4 regions of the Janthinobacterium foliorum genome follow, and region 1 is predicted to be linked to each of the others. Evidence: predicted binding sites of a transcription regulator. Region 1 holds the regulator's gene; each other region holds the start of a gene.
The links. Region 1 encodes FNR, which switches genes on or off when oxygen is low (the NO sensors DNR and NnrR bind a similar motif). Its sites were predicted from a motif close to TTGATNNNNATCAA; they were not measured.
Positions count from the first base shown of each region.

Region 2: a site for FNR is predicted at 2,720-2,733, ahead of ACZ92H_RS16285 (PHA/PHB synthase family protein). Genes of this name have one in related genera too.
Region 3: a site for FNR is predicted at 1,559-1,572, ahead of ACZ92H_RS08900 (universal stress protein). Genes of this name have one in related genera too.
Region 4: a site for FNR is predicted at 1,993-2,006, ahead of ACZ92H_RS27765 (bacteriohemerythrin). Genes of this name have one in related genera too.

Region 1 covers NZ_CDXDQE010000004.1:63,170-67,727, forward strand. The annotation lists gene ccoP (cytochrome-c oxidase, cbb3-type subunit III) at 1-578, shown strand, start outside; gene ccoG (cytochrome c oxidase accessory protein CcoG) at 582-1,964, shown strand; gene ACZ92H_RS10565 (FixH family protein) at 2,109-2,633, shown strand; gene fnr (fumarate/nitrate reduction transcriptional regulator Fnr) at 2,636-3,394, opposite strand; gene ACZ92H_RS10575 (response regulator) at 3,646-4,558, shown strand, end outside.
Region 2 covers NZ_CDXDQE010000007.1:156,916-161,473, reverse strand. The annotation lists gene ACZ92H_RS16295 (branched-chain amino acid transporter BcaP) at 1-1,306, shown strand, start outside; gene ACZ92H_RS16290 (DUF445 domain-containing protein) at 1,381-2,667, shown strand; gene ACZ92H_RS16285 (PHA/PHB synthase family protein) at 2,786-4,558, shown strand, end outside.
Region 3 covers NZ_CDXDQE010000003.1:314,173-318,730, reverse strand. The annotation lists gene ACZ92H_RS08910 (MHYT domain-containing protein) at 1-410, shown strand, start outside; gene ACZ92H_RS08905 (HD-GYP domain-containing protein) at 407-1,423, shown strand; gene ACZ92H_RS08900 (universal stress protein) at 1,737-2,573, shown strand; gene ACZ92H_RS08895 (hypothetical protein) at 2,643-3,512, shown strand; gene ACZ92H_RS08890 (NADP-dependent malic enzyme) at 3,565-4,558, opposite strand, start outside.
Region 4 covers NZ_CDXDQE010000019.1:53,347-57,904, reverse strand. The annotation lists gene ACZ92H_RS27780 (PepSY domain-containing protein) at 1-1,125, shown strand, start outside; gene ACZ92H_RS27775 (hypothetical protein) at 1,253-1,438, shown strand; gene ACZ92H_RS27770 (hypothetical protein) at 1,614-1,769, shown strand; gene ACZ92H_RS27765 (bacteriohemerythrin) at 2,081-2,479, shown strand; gene ACZ92H_RS27760 (hypothetical protein) at 2,486-3,364, opposite strand; gene ACZ92H_RS27755 (TonB-dependent siderophore receptor) at 3,700-4,558, shown strand, end outside.

The sequences.
Region 1 (4,558 bases):
TGTTCAACAAGTACCTGGGCCAGGACCTGAAAACGGTGGCCGCCGATCCGCAGGCGCAAGCCATCGGCCAGCGTCTGTTCCTGACTTACTGCGCGCAGTGCCACGGTTCGGATGCGCGCGGCAACAAGGGCTTCCCCAACCTGACGGACAAGGACTGGCTGTATGGCGGCGAACCCGACATCATCAAGACCACCATCATGCACGGCCGTAACGGCCAGATGCCGCCGATGGGCGCCGCGCTCGGTTCGGAAAAGGATGTCGAGAACGTGGCCCATTATGTGCTGAGCCTGTCCGGTTCCACCTCGGACCCCGTCAAGTCGGTGCTGGGCAAGGCCAAGTTCGGCGCCTGCATGGCCTGCCACGGCGCCGATGGCAAGGGTAACCAGATGCTCGGTGCGCCGAACCTGACGGACAAGACCTGGCTGTATGGCGGCAGCGCCGATACCATCATGGAAACCATCCGCAAGGGACGCAGCAACACCATGCCGGCCTTCAGCGACTTCCTCGGCGAATCGAAGGTCCACGTGCTGTCGGCGTATGTCTGGAGCCTGTCGAATCCGCAGGCGCCCGCGAAGTAAACAATGGAACCTCAAGTCATCAAGATGTATGCGGCCCGCGAGCAAATCTACCCTCGCGAGGCCAAAGGACGCTACGCTACCTGGCGATGGGTATGCGTCTGGCTTACCCAGCTTGCGTTCTACGGCTTGCCGTGGCTGACATGGAATGGCAGGCAAGCCCTGCTGTTCGATCTGACCACGCGCAAGTTCTACATTTTCGGCGTCGTGCTGTGGCCCCAGGATTTCATCTACCTGGCGGCCCTGCTGATCATCTGTGCGTATTTATTGTTCCTCGTCACGGCCATTGCCGGGCGGGTGTGGTGCGGTTTTTCCTGTCCGCAAACGGTGTACACGGAAATCTTCCTGTGGGTCGAACGCAAGATCGAGGGCACGCGCAGCGCGCGCATGGCCCTCGACAAGCAGGGCCCGTCCCTGCGCAAGGCCTTCAAGAAGACGGCAAAGCACGTGGTGTGGGGCGCCATCGCCCTGTGGACAGGCTTTACCTTCGTCGGCTACTTCACGCCGATCAAGGAACTGGCGCATTCGGTGACCACCCTGAACTTCGGTCCCTGGGAATGGTTCTGGGTCCTGTTCTACAGCCTGGCAACCTATGGCAACGCGGGCTGGCTGCGCGAGCAGGTGTGCAAATACATGTGCCCCTACGCGCGTTTCCAGAGCGCCATGTTCGACCAGGACACCCTGATCATCACCTACGATGCCAAGCGAGGCGAGCCGCGCGGCGCGCTGAGCAAGAAGGCCGGCAACAACGACAAGCTGGGCGACTGCATCGACTGTACCTTGTGCGTGCAGGTGTGTCCGACCGGCATCGATATCCGCAATGGCCTGCAGTATGAATGCATCGGCTGCGCCGCCTGCGTGGATGCCTGCAACAGCGTGATGGACAAGGTCGACCGGCCACGCGGACTGGTACGCTACAGTACCGACCATGCGATGGAGAACAACTTCAATTCGCAGCAGATCCGCCGGCGCGCCATGCGGCCGCGCGTGCTGATCTACACGTCCATCCTGGCCCTGATCATCATCGCCGTGTGTACCTCGCTGGCCCTGCGCACGCCATTGAAAATGGACGTGATCCGCGACCGCGGCTCGATGGGACGCGAAGTGGAAGATGGCATGATCGAGAACGTTTACCGTCTGCAGATCATGAACACCTCGGAGCAAAGCCAGCATTTTAAAATCAGCGTCTCCGGCTTGCCGGGCCTGACCTTGCTGACGCGCGACGAAGTGACCCTGCAGCCGACGGAAACCCTGGGCTGGCCCATCCGCCTGCGCGTGCCGCACGGCGTGGGCGAGAAGGGCTCGAACAAGATCGCCATCGAGCTGCAATCGCTGGACGACCCGTCGCTGCATGTGCGGGAAAACGCGGTCTTCATCGTGCCGCGGTAACGGTGATGCGGGGGCCGGACCCTGCGGGTCCGGCCCCCGCATTTCGCCGTTGGGGTACCAGCTATTTATTTCAACCCAGAAGCAAATACTGGGGCCAGACGGGGACGCCGAGTCCCGCAGGGTCTGACCCCAAGGAGATCTAAAATGTCCAAGACCGCAAAACTGCAAGCCTCCGCCGATCCCTGGTACAAGCACCGCTGGCCGTGGCTGCTGATGGTGGGCCCGGGCCTGTCCGTCGTTGTCGGCAGCACCATGGGCTATATCGCGTTTACGCAGCCCGATGCGCTGGTGGTGGGCGACTATTACAAGCAGGGCAAGGCCATCAACCAGGACTTGCGGCGCGATACGGCCGCCAGCAACCTGGCCATGTCGACCAGCCTGGCATATGACGTGGCGGCGGCGCGCCTGACGGGTTCCGTGCACAGCTTCGGCAAGGCTTACCAGGCGCCGCTGCAACTGCACCTGGCGCATGCCACCCAGCCGGAAAAAGACATCAAGCTGCTGGTGCAGCCCGATGCGGCCGGCAACTTCTCCGTGGCCCTGCCCATGCTGGAGCGCAGCCGCTGGCAAGTACTGGTGGAAAACAATACGCGCGAGTGGCGCCTGTCCGGCATCTGGACCTGGCCGGCACAGCGCGCCATCGCGCTGCATGCGGATGAAGAGTTATAAAACTATTTGCAGGTGTCCGTGCCGGCCGTAATCGCCTTCAGCTTGGCTGGCTGCAAGATCTCGATCTCGCGGTTCGACACGCGCAACCAGCCTTCCTTCTTGAACTTCGACAATAGCCGGCTGACGCTCTCGATGGTCAGGCCCAGGTAATTGCCGATTTCCTCGCGCGACATGCGCAGCTGGAAGTTGCTGCCCGAATAGCCGCGTGCCTCGTAGCGCGAGGCCAGGTTGACGATGAAGGCGGCAAAACGCTGCGTCGCCTGCATATTACCCAGCAACAGCATGACACTTTGCTCGCGCGTGATTTCCTGGCTCATCATGCGGTGGAAATGGCGCAGCAGGGTGGGCATATTGCCCAGCAATTGTTCCAGGCTAGAAAACGGGATTTCACATACTTCGCTGTCTTCCAGCGCCACGGCGTTGCAGTGGTGGCGGTCGGCGCTGATGGCGTCCATGCCCAGCAATTCGCCCGCCATCTGGAAACCCGTCACCTGCTCTTCGCCGCCCGGATTGATCTGGTAAGTCTTGAAGTGGCCTAGGCGGATGGCATACAGGTTCTGGAACGAGTCGCCGATGCGGAACAGCGAGGCGCCGCGCGCTACCTTGCGGCGGCGGCCGATAATCTGGTCCAGCCTGTCCATGTCGCCCACGTCAAGCCCCATCGGCAGGCACAATTGATGCATGCTGCACGTCGAGCAGCGCGCACGCAACGCTTCCACGTTCACGGCAGGCAAGGCTGGAGAGAGTAGCGCTTCTGTCATGTCAGACCCTTTTAGAAAAATGCAACAACAAGTTTACTGCATAGTGCGCTCACATGTGCCAATTTCCCCGCATTTCCCCTTTATTTCGCTCAATAAACGACTTCCCGCATTTAATTTTATGGCAACATCCATACAAGTTCATGCCCGGGCGCGCATTTCCACGGCCCGTGCTTGCCAAGTTGACGTATTGATAGGAAAATTCCTGACAGCATTATCTGCCGCCTGTGCCTCCGGGTACTGAAAAGGAAATCATGAAGCCTCTCGGCATTAAAGCAAAAGTCGCGCTGGCCACCAGCCTGACCTCGATCGCCATGATCGCCGTGGTGACCATGGTGCAGGTCAAGCACATGCGCGACGACTTCACCCAGGTTTTGCTGAGCCAGCAAACGGCGCTGATCGAACGCACCGCGGACGAGCTCGACGACAAGCTGGCCATGCTGCTCGACATCATCACCCAGACGGCGCGCCACCAGCCGCCCTCCCTGATGGCCGACCCCGGCCAATTGCGCGAGTACTACACGCAGCGCGCCATGCTGGCCCTGTTCGACGACGTGCTGGTGCTCGACACGCAAGGCAAGGTGGTGGCCAACGTGCCCGAGGTGCAGGGACGCAACGGCGTCGACGTGGCCGACCGCGCCTACTTCCAGACGGTGATGCGCACCAAAAAGGCCATGATCACGGAACCGATGCTGGGCAAGACCAGCCATCTGCCCATCGTGCAGATGGTCGCGCCCGTGCTGGACAACAACGGCGAGGTGGCCGGCATCGTCATCGGCGTGCTGCGCCTGTACAAGGACAATATGCTGGGCCACTTGCGCACGGCCAAGGTGGGCAAGAGCGGCTATTACTTCATCCTCACGCGCGAAGCCGTGCCGCGCTATGTGCTGCACCCCGATGCCAGCCGCTTGCTGCACCCGCGCGCGCCGAACGCCAACCTGGTCACCACCCAGCTGCTGAAGGAAGACGGCGAGGGCAGCATGGTCAGCACCAACAGCCGCGGCGTCACGGCCGTCAACAGCTTCAAGCGCTTGAACTCCGTGAACTGGCTGCTGGCCGCCTCGCTGCCCGTGGCGGACGCGTTCGAGCCCTTCAATGGCGTGCTGTCGCGCCTGGTGCTGTGGAGCATCTGCGCCTCGCTGCTGGCCGCTGCCGTGCTGGGCTGGG
Region 2 (4,558 bases), on a different contig from region 1:
TGTCCTCATGGGCATAGGCGCCATCGTCGGCACGGGCATTTTCGTGCTCACCGGCACGGGCGCACTGACGGCCGGCCCCGCCCTGTCGCTGTCGTTTGTCGTGGCGGCCGTCGCCTGCTGCTTCGCCGCCCTGTGCTATGCGGAATTCGCCTCCACCGTGCCCGTCGCGGGCTCCATCTACACCTACAGCTATGCCACCCTGGGCGAGCTGGCCGCCTGGATGATAGGCTGGGACTTGCTGCTCGAATACGGCCTGGCCGCCGCCGCCGTCTCCGTCGGCTGGTCCGGCTATTTCCAGTCGCTGCTGTCGGGCTTTGGCATCGTGCTGCCCGTCGCGCTCACCGCCGCGCCCGGCGCCCTGCCCGGCGTGAGCACCATCATCAACCTGCCCGCCCTCGTCATCATGCTGGCCCTGACCGCCATGCTGGGCTGGGGCGTGCGCGAATCGGCGCGCCTGAACAACATCATGGTGGCCATCAAGGTGGGCGTGGTGCTGCTGTTCATCATCTTCGGCGCGCGCCACGTGCAGCCGGCCAACTGGCAGCCTTACATGCCCTTCGGCTACCACGGCATGCTGAGCGCCGCCGCGCTCGTGTTCTTCGCCTTCATCGGCTTTGACGCCGTCACCTCGGCCGCCGAGGAAGTCAAGAAGCCGTCGCGCGACTTGCCGATCGGCATCATCGGCTCGCTGGCCGTGTGCGCCGTGCTGTACGTGGTGGTGTCGGCCATCATGACGGGCATCGTGCCGTACCAGAAATTCCTCGGCGTCGACCACCCCGTCTCGCTGGCCCTGCAATATGCGGGCGAAAACTGGATCGCCGGCTTCGTCGACCTGGGCGCCATCCTGGGCATGACCACCGTGATCCTGGTGATGGCCTTCGGCCAGACGCGCATCATCTTCGCCATGTCGCGCGACGGCCTGCTGCCCAAGCGCCTGTCGACCGTGCACCCGCGCTTCCACACGCCGTTCTTTGCCACCTGGCTGGTGGGCATCGTGTTTGGCCTGATCGCCGCCGTGATCCCGCTCAACATCCTCGCCGAGCTGATCAACATCGGCACCCTGGCCGCCTTCACCATGGTGTCCGTCGCCGTGGTGGTGCTGCGCAAGCGCCGTCCCGACCTGCCGCGCGCCTTCCGCTGCCCCGGCGTGCCCTACGTGCCGGCGCTGGCCGTCATCCTGTGCGTGGGCCTGATGACCTTCCTCAGCTGGATCACCTGGATGGCGTTCTCGATCTGGCTGGTGCTGGGCCTGATCATCTACTTCGGCTACGCGCGCCGCCGTTCGCTGCTGCACCCGCCACAGTAAATCCCCACGCCGGCGACACGTTTCGCCGCCGGCGCCGTAAGATGGCGGTCTCGCAACCCTGCAGGCCGCCATCCATGCAACGCTCCCCCGACCTCATCAAGCAGCTGGACCACAGCACGGACCAGCTCAAGCGCGCGCGCCTGCGCGGCATGCAGTGGCTGGCCGCCGGCTTGCTGCTGCTGGCCGCGCTGGTGTTTGCCGTGGCCCGCTCGCAGCGCGGCGGCCACCCCGCCTGGGGCTATGTGGAAGCGTTCGCCGAAGCGGCCATGGTGGGGGCGATCGCCGACTGGTTCGCCGTCGTCGCCCTGTTCCGCCACCCGCTGGGCATTCCCCTGTGGCACACGGCCATCATCCCGAACAGCAAGGCGGACATCGGCCGCAGCCTTGGCGCCTTCGTGGAAAACCATTTCATTACCGAGCAAGGCATCGCCGAACGCATCATGCAGGCCGATCCGGCCGCGCGCCTGGGCGCCTGGCTGATGGACGAGGCCCACGCGCGGCAGCTGGGCATGGCCAGCGCCGGTGTCGCCAGACAATTGCTGGCGATGGCCGACCATGAGCAGCTGGGACGGCTGCTGCGCGAGCAGGCCAGCGGCTACCTGGGACAATTGAATGTGTCGGACGTGGCCGCCGACTGCATCGATGCGCTGATCGCCGATGGCAAGCCGCAGGAACTGCTGGACTTCATGCTCGACCGCGGCGCCGCCTACCTGGACGAAGAGCGCCACCACGCGGCCATCGGCGACTTCGTGCTGGGCGCCTTCCAGATCGAGAACGCGCTGGTAAGAAAAGCCGTGAAGGCATACGAGCCGCGCATGATCGCCTCGCTGCAAAAATTCGCCCTCGCCGTGCGCCTCGATCCCGGCCACCCGCTGCGCCAGCGCATCGCCGGCTGGATCGCCGACAGCGCCCTGCACCTGAAGGCCGACCCGCACTGGCAGGAAACCGTGCGCCGCTACCAGCTGCAGCTGGTCGCCAGCGACACGGTGCAAGCCATGCTGGGCGAGCTGTGGAACAATATCCGCGCGCGCATGCTGGCCGACCTGCACGCCGACCAGCCGGCGCTGGCGCAAGCCATCGCCAGCCTGGCGCGCAACACGGGCACGGTGCTGGACAGGGACAGGCAGGCGCGCGAGTGGCTGAACGGCGCCATCGTCGCCGGCAGCGGCGCGCTGGTGCGCCGCTACCGGGGCGAGGTGGGCGCCTTCATCGCCAGCCGCCTGGACCTGTGGAGCAAGGAGGAAATGAGCGAGCGCATCGAGCTGGCCATCGGGCGCGACCTGCAATTCATCCGCATCAATGGCACCGTCGTCGGCGGCCTGGCCGGCCTGCTGATTTATACGCTCAGCCAGGCGTTTTGAACCATGCTCACCAGCGCGGCACGGCGCGGGCCGGCGCCCCATCCGGCCAAACTTGATGTAGATCATAATTTTTTAAACAAGCTCTTGCTATCCTGTCAAAAAATGACAGGAGTCGTGGATGAACACAAGGCGGCAGGCACAAGCGGAGTTGGCAGCGGCACCAGCAGCGGAACATGAGCGCCAGGGCAGCGCCTGGCAAGGCGTGCCGCCTCCCGACTATCCGGAAAGCGCGCCGGAGGGCGCGACGCTGGATTTGCTGCTGAACGCCTGGCTGGGCAAGTTTACGGGCGGCATCTCCCCGGCGGCGCTGGGCAATGCCTATGCGGACTGGCTCAGCCACCTTGCCCTGGCGCCGTCGAAGCAGCAAACCCTGCTGCAGGAGGCGTGGAAAAAGATCGCCCGCTGGCAGCAGTATTGCTGGCAATCGGCCGTGCCATCGGCGCTGCCGGGCGCCGGCGCGCGGCAGCCGTGCATCGCGCCGCTGCCGCAGGACCGGCGCTTCGACGATCCGGCCTGGCAGCGCTGGCCCTATAACCTGGCCTACCAGGGCTTTTTGCTGCAGCAGCAATGGTGGCACCGGGCCACCACGGGCGTGCGCGGCGTCTCGCCCCACCATGAGGATGTCGTCACGTTTACCGTGCGCCAGTGGCTCGACATGCTGGCGCCATCGAACTTCCTGCTGACCAATCCCGTGGCGCAGCAGGCCACCGTGGAAAGCGGCGGCGCCAATCTGGCGCGCGGCTTGGCCCACGCGGCCGACGACTGGCAGCGCGCCGCCATGGGCACTTATGCGCCCGACCGGCACACCTATAAGGTGGGCGAGCACGTGGCGGTGACGCCGGGCAAGGTCGTCTACCGAAACGACCTGATCGAATTGATCCAGTACGCGCCGGCGACAGCCAGCGTGCATGCCACGCCCGTGCTGTTCGTCCCCGCCTGGATCATGAAGTTCTATATCCTCGACCTGTCGCCGCACAATTCCCTGGTGCGCTACCTGGTGGGCCAGGGCCATACGGTGTTCATGATGTCGTGGAAAAACCCGGGCGAGGAAGACCGCGAGCTGTCGCTGGAAGACTACCGCCAGCTGGGCGTCATGGAGGCGCTCGACGCCGTCAGTGCCATCACGGACGCGCCGCAGGTGCACGCCGCCGGCTACTGCCTGGGCGGCACGCTGCTGGCGATCGCCGCCGCCAGCATGGCGCGCGATGGCGATGCGCGCCTGGCCAGCCTCACCATGCTGGCGTCCCAGGTGGACTTCAAGGAACCGGGCGAGCTGTCGCTGTTCATCGACGAAAGCCAGGTCAGCTTCCTGGAAGCGGCCATGTGGAAGCAGGGCTATCTCGACACGAAGCAGATGGCGGGCGCCTTCCAGCTGCTGCGCTCGAATGATTTGATCTGGTCGCGCCGCCTGAACCACTATCTGCTGGGAAAAGATGAACAGGACAGCGACCTGATGGCCTGGAACGCGGATGCCACGCGCATGCCCTGCCGCATGCACTCGGAATACCTGCGCCGCCTGTTCCTGCACAATGATTTGGCCGAGGGCCGCTACCGCACGGCGGGCCGCCACATCGCCCTGCCCGACATCGACGCGCCCATCTTCGCCGTCGGCACCGTGACGGACCACGTGGCGCCGTGGCGCTCCGTGTACAAACTACAGCTGCTGACGGACACGGACATCACATTTTTGCTCACCTCGGGCGGCCACAACGCGGGCGTCGTCTCGCCGCCGGGCCAGCCGCGGCGCAGCTACCAGATGGCCACGCACGGCCATGACGACGCCTACATCGACGCGGACAGCTGGCAGCGCGACGTGCCGCACCATGACGGTTCGTGGTGGCCCGCCTGGCAGGCGTGGCTGGCCCAACGCTCGGGGCCCCAGGTGGCCGCG
Region 3 (4,558 bases), on a different contig from region 1:
CGGGCAATCTGGGGCTGGAACAGCTGGCGGCCAGCCTGGCGGCACTGGAACAATGGTGCACCACGGACACGCCCGCCACGGCGCAGCAGCCGGGCGAAATCACCGGCGCCCTGCTGACGCAATGGCCGGCGGCGCTGGCCGCCATCGCCAGGCTGAGCCCGCAGGACAGCGTCGATGAGGCGGCGGGCGAAGCCGACCTGCCTGCCGCGCGGCAAGCCGCCAGCGCCCTGCTGCAAGCCCTGCGGCGCGGTGAATTGCACGACGCGGCGCAGGCACAGCTGCACAGCGCCCTGGGCGGACAGGCGGCCAGCCTGGCGCCGCTGCAACGCGCCATCGACGACTTCGATTTTTCCCTGGCACAGTCGCTGCTGCACGACTTGCTGCAATCGCTGGAACAGGAGCATCCATGAGTGTGCCGAGCCCCATCAAGCCCCTGCTGCTGGTCGTCGATGACGAGGCGGCCAATCTGCAACTGCTGCGCCAGATTCTGCAGGACGATTACGCGCTGCTGTTCGCCAAGGATGGCGCGCGGGCCCTGGCACTGGCGCAACAGGAACGCCCGGCCCTGATCCTGCTCGACGTGATGATGCCCGGCATGAGCGGCCACGACGCCTGCCGCCGCCTGAAAGCCGAGCCGCTGACGGCCGCCATCCCCGTCATCTTCGTCACGGCGCTGAGCGACATGCGCGACGAGCTGAGCGGCTTCGAGGCGGGCGCCGTCGACTACATCACCAAGCCGCTCAGCCCGTCCATCGTGCGCGCCCGCGTGCGCACGCACCTGTCGCTGGTGCGCATCGAGGAATTGAAGGAAACGCGGCTGCAGATCGTCCAGCGCCTGGGCCTGGCCGCCGAATACAAGGACAACGAAACGGGCCTGCACGTGATCCGCATGAGCCATTACGCGCGTCTGCTGGGGGTGGCCGCCGGCATGGACGAGGCGCAGGCGGACGACCTGCTGCACGCGGCGCCCATGCACGACGTGGGCAAGATCGGCATCCCCGACCGCATCCTGCAAAAGCCGGGCAAGCTCGATGCCGACGAATGGACGGTCATGCAGACGCACGCCCGCATCGGCGGCGACATCATCGGCGAACACGCGGCAGGCGGGATGCTGGCGCTGGCGCGCGAGATCGCCCTGTCGCACCACGAAAAATGGGATGGCAGCGGCTACCCGAACGGCCTGGCCGGCGGCGACATCCCGCTGGCGGGGCGCATCGTGGCCGTGGCCGACGTCTTCGATGCGCTGACCTCGGTGCGTCCGTACAAGCGCGCCTGGCCGGTGGCGGACGCCGTCGGCTATTTGCAGGAACAGAAAGGCCGCCACTTCGATGCGCGGCTGGTGGATGCATTCGTTCGGGAACTGCCCGCCATCGAGGCCATCCGGCTGCGCTGGGCGGAAGAAGAGCGCCAGGAACTGGCCTAGGTAGTGAACTCCCGCCACGCCCGGTGTTGTTGCGTCACACAAAGAAGTACCAAACACGATGGTGCTGGCGCCGATGCAGACCACTGGAAGGGCCAGGAGTTCAATGCCATTATCGCTGGCCTGCCGTGCAAGATTTTGATGCACATCAAATAAGCCATGATTTCTCGCAAACTGGCTTGTGGACGGTCACGGGCTGTCTTTTTTTGACCCACATCAAGTTCCGCAAAACAAAACCGCCCGCCGCCGCCGCAATGCTGGACTTGCCCGTGTTGCCGTTTTAGCCTTGTTGCCATCTTTATTCACGGGTGAACACATGGCTTACAAATCCATCCTGGTGCATGCCGACCTGTCGCGCCATGCGCCGCAGCGCATCGCCCTCGCGGCGCGGCTGGCGCACACGCACCAGGCGCATCTGATCGGCGCGGCGATGACGGGCGTATCGCGCTTTTACCTGGAGAACAACCGCGGCATGCGCGGCGCCGCCGTGGCGGCGCAGATCTCCGCCCTGCACGGCCACGCGGAACAGGCGCTGGACCAGTTTGAAAAGCTGGCGCGCCAGGCCGGCGCCGTCTCGCTGGAGCGGCGCCTGATCGAGGACGACGAAGATGGCGGCATGGCAGTCAGTGCCCGCTACAGCCACCTGACTGTGCTCAGCCAGCACGATGCCAGCGAAGCGCTGCCCGGCGCCATGAGCGACCTGGTGCCCTACGTGATGCTGAACGCGGCCCGTCCCGTGCTGATCGTGCCGCGCAGCGGGCACTGTGCGCAGGTGGACAATACCGTCGTCGTGGCCTGGGATGGCAGCATGGAAGCGACGCGCGCCATCGGCCACGCCCTGCCCCTGCTGCGCGCGGCGCGCCTGGTGGTGCTGGCCCTGCTGCATCCGCCCGCCGGCCACGCGCAGCCGGCCCGCCATCCGGGCGCCGACATCGCCGCCTACCTGAGCCGCCACGGCGTGCAGGTGGAAGTGCGCCCGTCCGTCACCACGGGCGACATCGGCGCGGCCCTGCTGGCGATGGCGGCCGAAGTGCATGCCGGCCTGCTGGTGATGGGCGGCTACGGCCACGCGCGCTTCCGCGAAATCCTGCTGGGCGGCGTGACGGAAACGATTCTGCGCCAGATGACCTTGCCCGTGCTGATGGCGCACTGACGCCAGGCGCGCTCCACGTCGTTGCACAATGGGTATACTTGCCTATTTATCCATAGCAAGGCAATGTACATGAATCAACAACTCGCCAATTGGGGCAGTGGCCTGGTGCCGTTCGGCGGCGAACTGCTGTGGACTGCCCTGCCGTGGATACTGCTGTGCAGCGCGGCCGGCTGCGTGCTGGCCGTCGCCATCTGCTACCAGCTGGCCAGCAAATGCCTGCTGGTGCGCCGCCCCACCGCCTGGCATGTGGCGGCCAAGCTCAGCTACGTGCTGATCCTGCTCGCGCTACCGCTCCTCGGTGCCGGGTTGGGCGCCGTGCACAGCGTGCACCGCGTGGTCAACCTGGCCCTCGAGCGCGACTTGCAGCCCGTGGTCGAAGCCCGGATGCCGGCGCTGCGCATCTACCTGGAACAGCAGGTCAGGCTGATCGCGCCGGGCCAGCCCATCAGCGTGCGCAGCCTGCTCGAGCCCTTCGTGCAAGGCATGTATTACCGCCCCACGTCAAGCAGTTACTGGGAACGCAGCAAGGCGCGCTGGATCAATGAATTCATTCTGCGCCGCGGCAGCGTGCTGCTGACGCAGGTGCTGCAGGAACAGCTGATCGCCAGGGTTGGCGTGCTCGGCGACGCGCTCAAGGGCGCCAACTTCCGCGGCCAGGCGACCGGCGAACTGGCCGCGCTGGGCACCGATCTGGCCGTGCGCCTGACCACCGATGTGGCGCGCCATGCCGACTTCAGCAAACTCGACAAGTCAGTGCCGATGATGTTCATCGACGCCATCAAACGACAGGCCGGCGCCTATTTCAACTCGCTCAAGATCACGCTGGGCCTGTTCGCGCTGGCGGCGCTGCTGCTGGTATGGGGCGAGATCATGCTGTACCGCCATTACTACCTGCGCCGCCATCCGCCCGCCGCGGCCCTGCCCGTGCCGCCCACGTAAAAAAGCCGCGCCTCCCTGCGGATGGCGCGGCTTTCAGGCAACAGCTAACCCCTTAGGCTTTGCGCTGCGCCACGGCGTCGACGACGCACAGGGCCGTCATGTTGACGATGCGGCGCACGGTGGCCGATGGGGTCAAAATATGCACGGGCTTGGCGCAGCCCAGCAGGATCGGGCCGACGGCGATGCCGTTGCCGGCCGCCGTTTTCACCAGGTTGTAGGCGATGTTGGCCGACTCGATGTTCGGCATGACCAGCAGGTTGGCGTCGTGCTTGAGGTCCGAGTTCGGCATCAGCTTGTGGCGCAGCTTGCTGTCCAGGGCCGTATCGCCGTGCATCTCGCCGTCGATTTCCAGGTCCGGCGCGCGTTCCTTGATGATGGCCAGCGCGGCGCGCATCTTTTGCGCCGAGGCGCTGTCGCTGGAACCGAAGTTCGAGTGCGACAGCAGGGCCGCGCGCGGCGACAGGCCGAAACGGGTCATCTCTTCCGCGGCCATGATGGTGATCTCGGCCAACTGGTCGGCGTCCGGGTTCTCGTTGACGTGCGTGTCGACCATCACCAGCTGGCGCTCCGGCATGATCAGCACGTTCATGGCGGCATACACATTGCTGCCGGCGCGCTTGCCCAGCACCTGGTCGATGTATTTCAGGTGCAGCTGGGTGGTGCCGAAGGTGCCGCAGATCATGCCGTCGGCGTCGCCCTTGTGGATCATCATCGAACCGATCAGGGTGTGGCGGCGGCGCATTTCCAGCTTCGCGTATTCCTCGGTGACGCCCTTGCGGCTGGTCATGTCGTAGTACGTGTTCCAGTAATCGCGGTAGCGCTCGTCGAAGTCCGGGTTGATGACGTCGAAGTCGACGCCCTGCTTCAGGCGCAGGCCGAACTTCTGGATGCGCGCTTCCAGCACGGGCGGACGGCCCACCAGGATGGGGCGCGCCAGTTTTTCATCGACCACCACTTGCACGGCGCGCAGCACGCGCTCTTCTTCGCCTTCGGCGTAGACGATGCGTTTCAGGTCGGCCGGCGTGGACTTGGCCATCAGGAACAGC
Region 4 (4,558 bases), on a different contig from region 1:
CTGCTGCAAGCGACCCCGGGCACGCCGCTGGCTGGCCTGGAAGTGGGCGTGCTGGCCCTGGGCGACCGTCACTACAGCGCGTTCTGCGGCTTTGGCCATGCACTCGAGCGCCAGCTGCGCGCACTGGGCGCCACGTCCCTGTTCCCGCTGATCGAAGTCGACAAGCATGACCCCGCCGCCCTGGCCGACTGGTCGCAAGCGCTGGCCCGCTGCAGCGGCAGCGCCATCGACGCCATCGGCGTGCAGGAAGAGGCATCGTACGGCACCTGGCATCTGACGCGCCGCGTGCTGCTCAATCCGGGCAGCCTGGGCGGCGAACTGCACGAAATCACCCTGGCCGGACCGGCCGGTGCAACCTGGGAAGCGGGCGCGCTGGCGGAGATCATCCCCTGCAATGCGGATGGCAGCGATGGCGATGCAGCTCACGCAGGTAACGCAGCAAACGCAAGTAACGCAAGTAACACCGATAACGCCGATAACGCCGGCAATGCCGGCAGCGCCCATCACGCGCCGCGCAGCTACTCGATCGCCTCGCTGCCGTCCGATGGCGAGCTGCAATTGCTGGTGCGCCAGGAACGCCATGCGGGCGTGGAAAACCAGGGTCACGGCCTCGCTTCCGGCTGGCTGACGCGTTTCGCCCCGCTGGGCGGCCCTATCCGCTTGCGCCTGCAAGCCAATCCCGTCTTCGCGCCCGCACTGGTGGACGTGCCCTGTATTTATATCGGCAACGGTTCCGGCCTGGCTGGCCTGCGCTCGCACCTGCGCGCCCGCCAGCGGGCGGGACTGGCCCGTAACTGGCTGCTGTTCGGCGAGCGCCAGCAAGCGTTTGACAGCGTCTGCGGCGCGGAGTTGCAAGGCTGGCTGGACAGCGCGCACCTGGCGCGCCTGGACCGCGTCTTTTCGCGCGATGGCGTGGCGGCAGGCCAGCGGGAGTACGTGCAGGACCGCTTGCGCGCCAGCGCCGGCGAACTGCGCGCCTGGCTGGAACAGGGTGCCATCGTCTACGTGTGCGGCAGCCTGCATGGCATGGCGGCCGGCGTTGATGCTGTGCTGCAAGAATTGCTGGGCCAGGATGGCGTCGACGCCCTGCTGGCAGCGGGACGCTATCGCCGCGACGTGTATTGAGCCACATCAAAGCATCTTGCTGGCCGCCGCCCTGTGTGCGGCGGCGAACGGTGAGGAGCAGCCAGACGGCTAGAGTGGGGACATGGCGGCAAGCGCGCCGCCCCACTCCCACACTGCGAGGCTTCCCATGAAAAACCCCTGGATGAGCATGTACCTGAGCGCCGCCAACCGCATCGCCAACACGGCGCGCGGCCACGCCACGGCAGCCGTCAAGCGCGAAGCGGCCAAGAACACGCGGCAGCTGACGCAAGTGTGGCTCGACTCTTTCCTGCCGGCGGCGGGCCAGCCGCGCAAGCGCAGGAAAGCCAAATAAGGCGCGCCGCGCGCCATTTCGACAGGTTCACTGGTGCAGTGCACCACAGCAACTAGTTGAAGTTTCAAACAAATGAACTAAACTGCAAGCATGGTAATAAATATATGAGTACGTGATTGAAGTGACCGGCAGGCGCCGCATCCCCGCGCCGCCACCGGCTCATCAGGAGACGACCATGTTGACGCTCAAAGTGCTGACCTGCCTTGCCCTCTCGGCCCTGCTGCTGGTTCCGCTGGTGATGCGCGACGCCATGCAGACGTCGGCCGGGCAAACGCTGCAGGTACCGAATGTCGATGCGCAGGCTCTCTGGGCACGCTGGCCCAAACATTAATAATGCGCGCGGCCGAGAAACGCCGCTGGCTGCGTGGCGTTGACTTGCCGTACTAGCCGTACTGTCTGCGTCAAAGACGCCTTGCCAGCGGCTTTTTTCAGCGGCGCTCGGTCACGGGGCGCATCGTGCAAACCCACTTCTGCGTGGGGAGGGAATTTGTACTTTTATTGTTAAGTCATCTGGCCGCCAGTGCCTGCCGCGCCCGCCTCTCTTCATCACACTCTTGATCCAGATCATGGATTTACCTTTGCGCTGCGCCCACACTGGAACAGCCCGCTTCGCATCGGGACGGGCTTAACCGGGAGTTCGGCATGCATGATTCGCATTGGAAAGAGGAGATGGCGCTGGGAGTGCCCGCCATCGACGAGGCGCATGAGGCGCTGTTTCTGGAGCTGGCGCGGCTGTCGCAATTGAGCGACCAGCATTTCAGCGTGGGCTTCCGCGACTTGATCGCGGCGGTCGAGCGCGATTTCCGCGAGGAGGAAGAGTTGATGGAAGAGATCGGCTTTCCCTCGCTGGCGAACCACCGCGAACAGCATGCGCGCGTGCTGAGCGGCTTGCACCACGCCTGGGCCGCCGTCGATGAAGGCGATCTGGCGCAGGGACGCCACGCACTGTCGCTGCTGCCGCAATGGCTGGTGTTTCACCAGGCCACCATGGACTTGGCGCTGGCGGCGGCGCTGGAACTGGTGCAGCGCCAGCCCAACTGAACGGACCTACAGCAGCAAGACCGTGGCTTGCTCCGGCAGCACGACGCGGTAATGGCCCGGGTATTTGTCTTCACCGTCGAAGATCTTGCAAAACACCGGCTGGTTGATGTCATTGACGGCCGGCTCGTTCATCGGCAAGGTGGCGATCAGCTGGTCGCCGTCCATCAGGCGCAGCGCGCTACCCGTTTCTGCCGCGCAAAAGGCCAGCGACTGCACCTCGTTGGCGAACGGCCGCTTGTACCATGGCGTGATGGCCCGCACGGCACGCCTGGCATCGTGCAAGACCTGGCCCACGCGCGTCACATTCCACGCATCGCGCGCCACGGCGGGCTGGATGACGATATTCGCCGTCAGCTCACCCTTGCCCTTATTCACGAGGAACGTGCCATCCTGCGCGGCGATATCGTCGTTGAGGGGCACGACAAACACGCCCCCTTCCGATACCTTGATGGGAATCGGTGCGCCATTGCCTTGCAAGGCCACGCGCACGTCGTCGATACTGGCGCTGAGCTTGGCCGGGATCAGGCGCAAGGCCATGACGACGTTGCCGCTCGACACTTGCCAGACTTTCTTGGCCGTCAGATAACTTTCACGATAGGCCGTGAAGCGCACGCGGGGCGGCTTGGCATCGGCACTGGCCGTGATGGTCACCGTTTGCGGCGGCAGCGGCTCCGCAGCGGGCGCTGGCGCGGCGGCGGTCGGCGGCGCGGCATCGGTCGTGGCGACATGGGTGGACGCTGCCGCGGCAGAGGACGACGCGCTGGCTGCGGCGGATGCGCTGGCACTCTGCTGCGGCGCGGGAACAGCCGGTGGCGGCGCGTGCTCCTGGGCCTGGCCCAGCGAGACGACACACCACCACCCTGCACAGGCTATCCATGTACGCATGCAATTTCTTTCAATTAGGAAAATATTTTGTCAGCTGCATTATCGCAGAAGCCTGCAAAAAACGCCGCGACCGGCCAGCATCCCTCGCCATGCACTCAATTGGTGCGCGCGATTGCTTAATTGGCAAATATCGCTTATATTGATAATGATTCTTATTCACGACAGTGCCACCAAGACGTGACAGGAATCACATGTACGTCCTTTCCATCGTCGCTGCACGATGGAACTGCTATCCGAGCCAGACCCCGGGCCAGCGTCATGCCATCCCCCCAGCTACTGCGCCATCCGCCAGACGAGATAGGAACACTCACGACTAAAAATATCTCAGGAATAAAATGCAATCGACTCCAGAACGTCCCCAACCCGCGTTGCGCCCCCTGCCCCGCTTGTTACACCTTGCCCTGTTCAACCTTGCCGCCGGCGTGGCCAGCGCCTGCCTCTCCCTGCCGGCGCGGGCGGCTGATGCCCCGCCGGACGACGCGCCCCTGACCATGCCGGCCGTCACCGTGCTGGGCCAGTCGACGGCCAGCACGGAAGGCACAGGCTCCTACACGGCGGGCGAGGCGCGCAGCGCCACGCGCATGGACCTGTCGCTGCGCGAAACGCCGCAGTCGGTCAGCATCATCACGCGCCAGCTGCTCGATGACCTGGGCGCCGTGCGCCTGGATCAGGCGCTGGCGCAGACGACGGGCATCCAGGTAGGCCAGAACGATACGGAACGCACGCGCTTTTATGCGCGCGGCTTCGGCATCGACAATCTCCAGATCGATGGCATGGCGCGGGGCGGCAATGCGCCGCTGCAAGACACCATCCTGTACGACCGCATCGAAGTCATCCGCGGGGCCACCGGCCTGATGGGCGGCAAGGGCGACCCGTCGGCCACCATCAACATGATACGCAAGCGGCCGACGAAGACCTTCCAGGCCAGCGCCGGCCTCATCATGGGCCGCTGGGATGACCAGCGCCTTGAAGCGGATATCTCCACGCCCCTGAACGCGGCAGGCAGCGTGCGCGCACGCGCCGCCCTGGCCTGGCAAAAACGCGATTCCTACCTGGACATGTACCACGAACGCAAGACGGTGGGCATGGTCGTCCTCGAAGCCGATTTGCGCCCAGGCAGCATGCTGACGGCCGGCGTCGACTTCCAGGACAACAAACCCACGGGTGCCACCTGGGGTGCCGTGCCCTACTGGA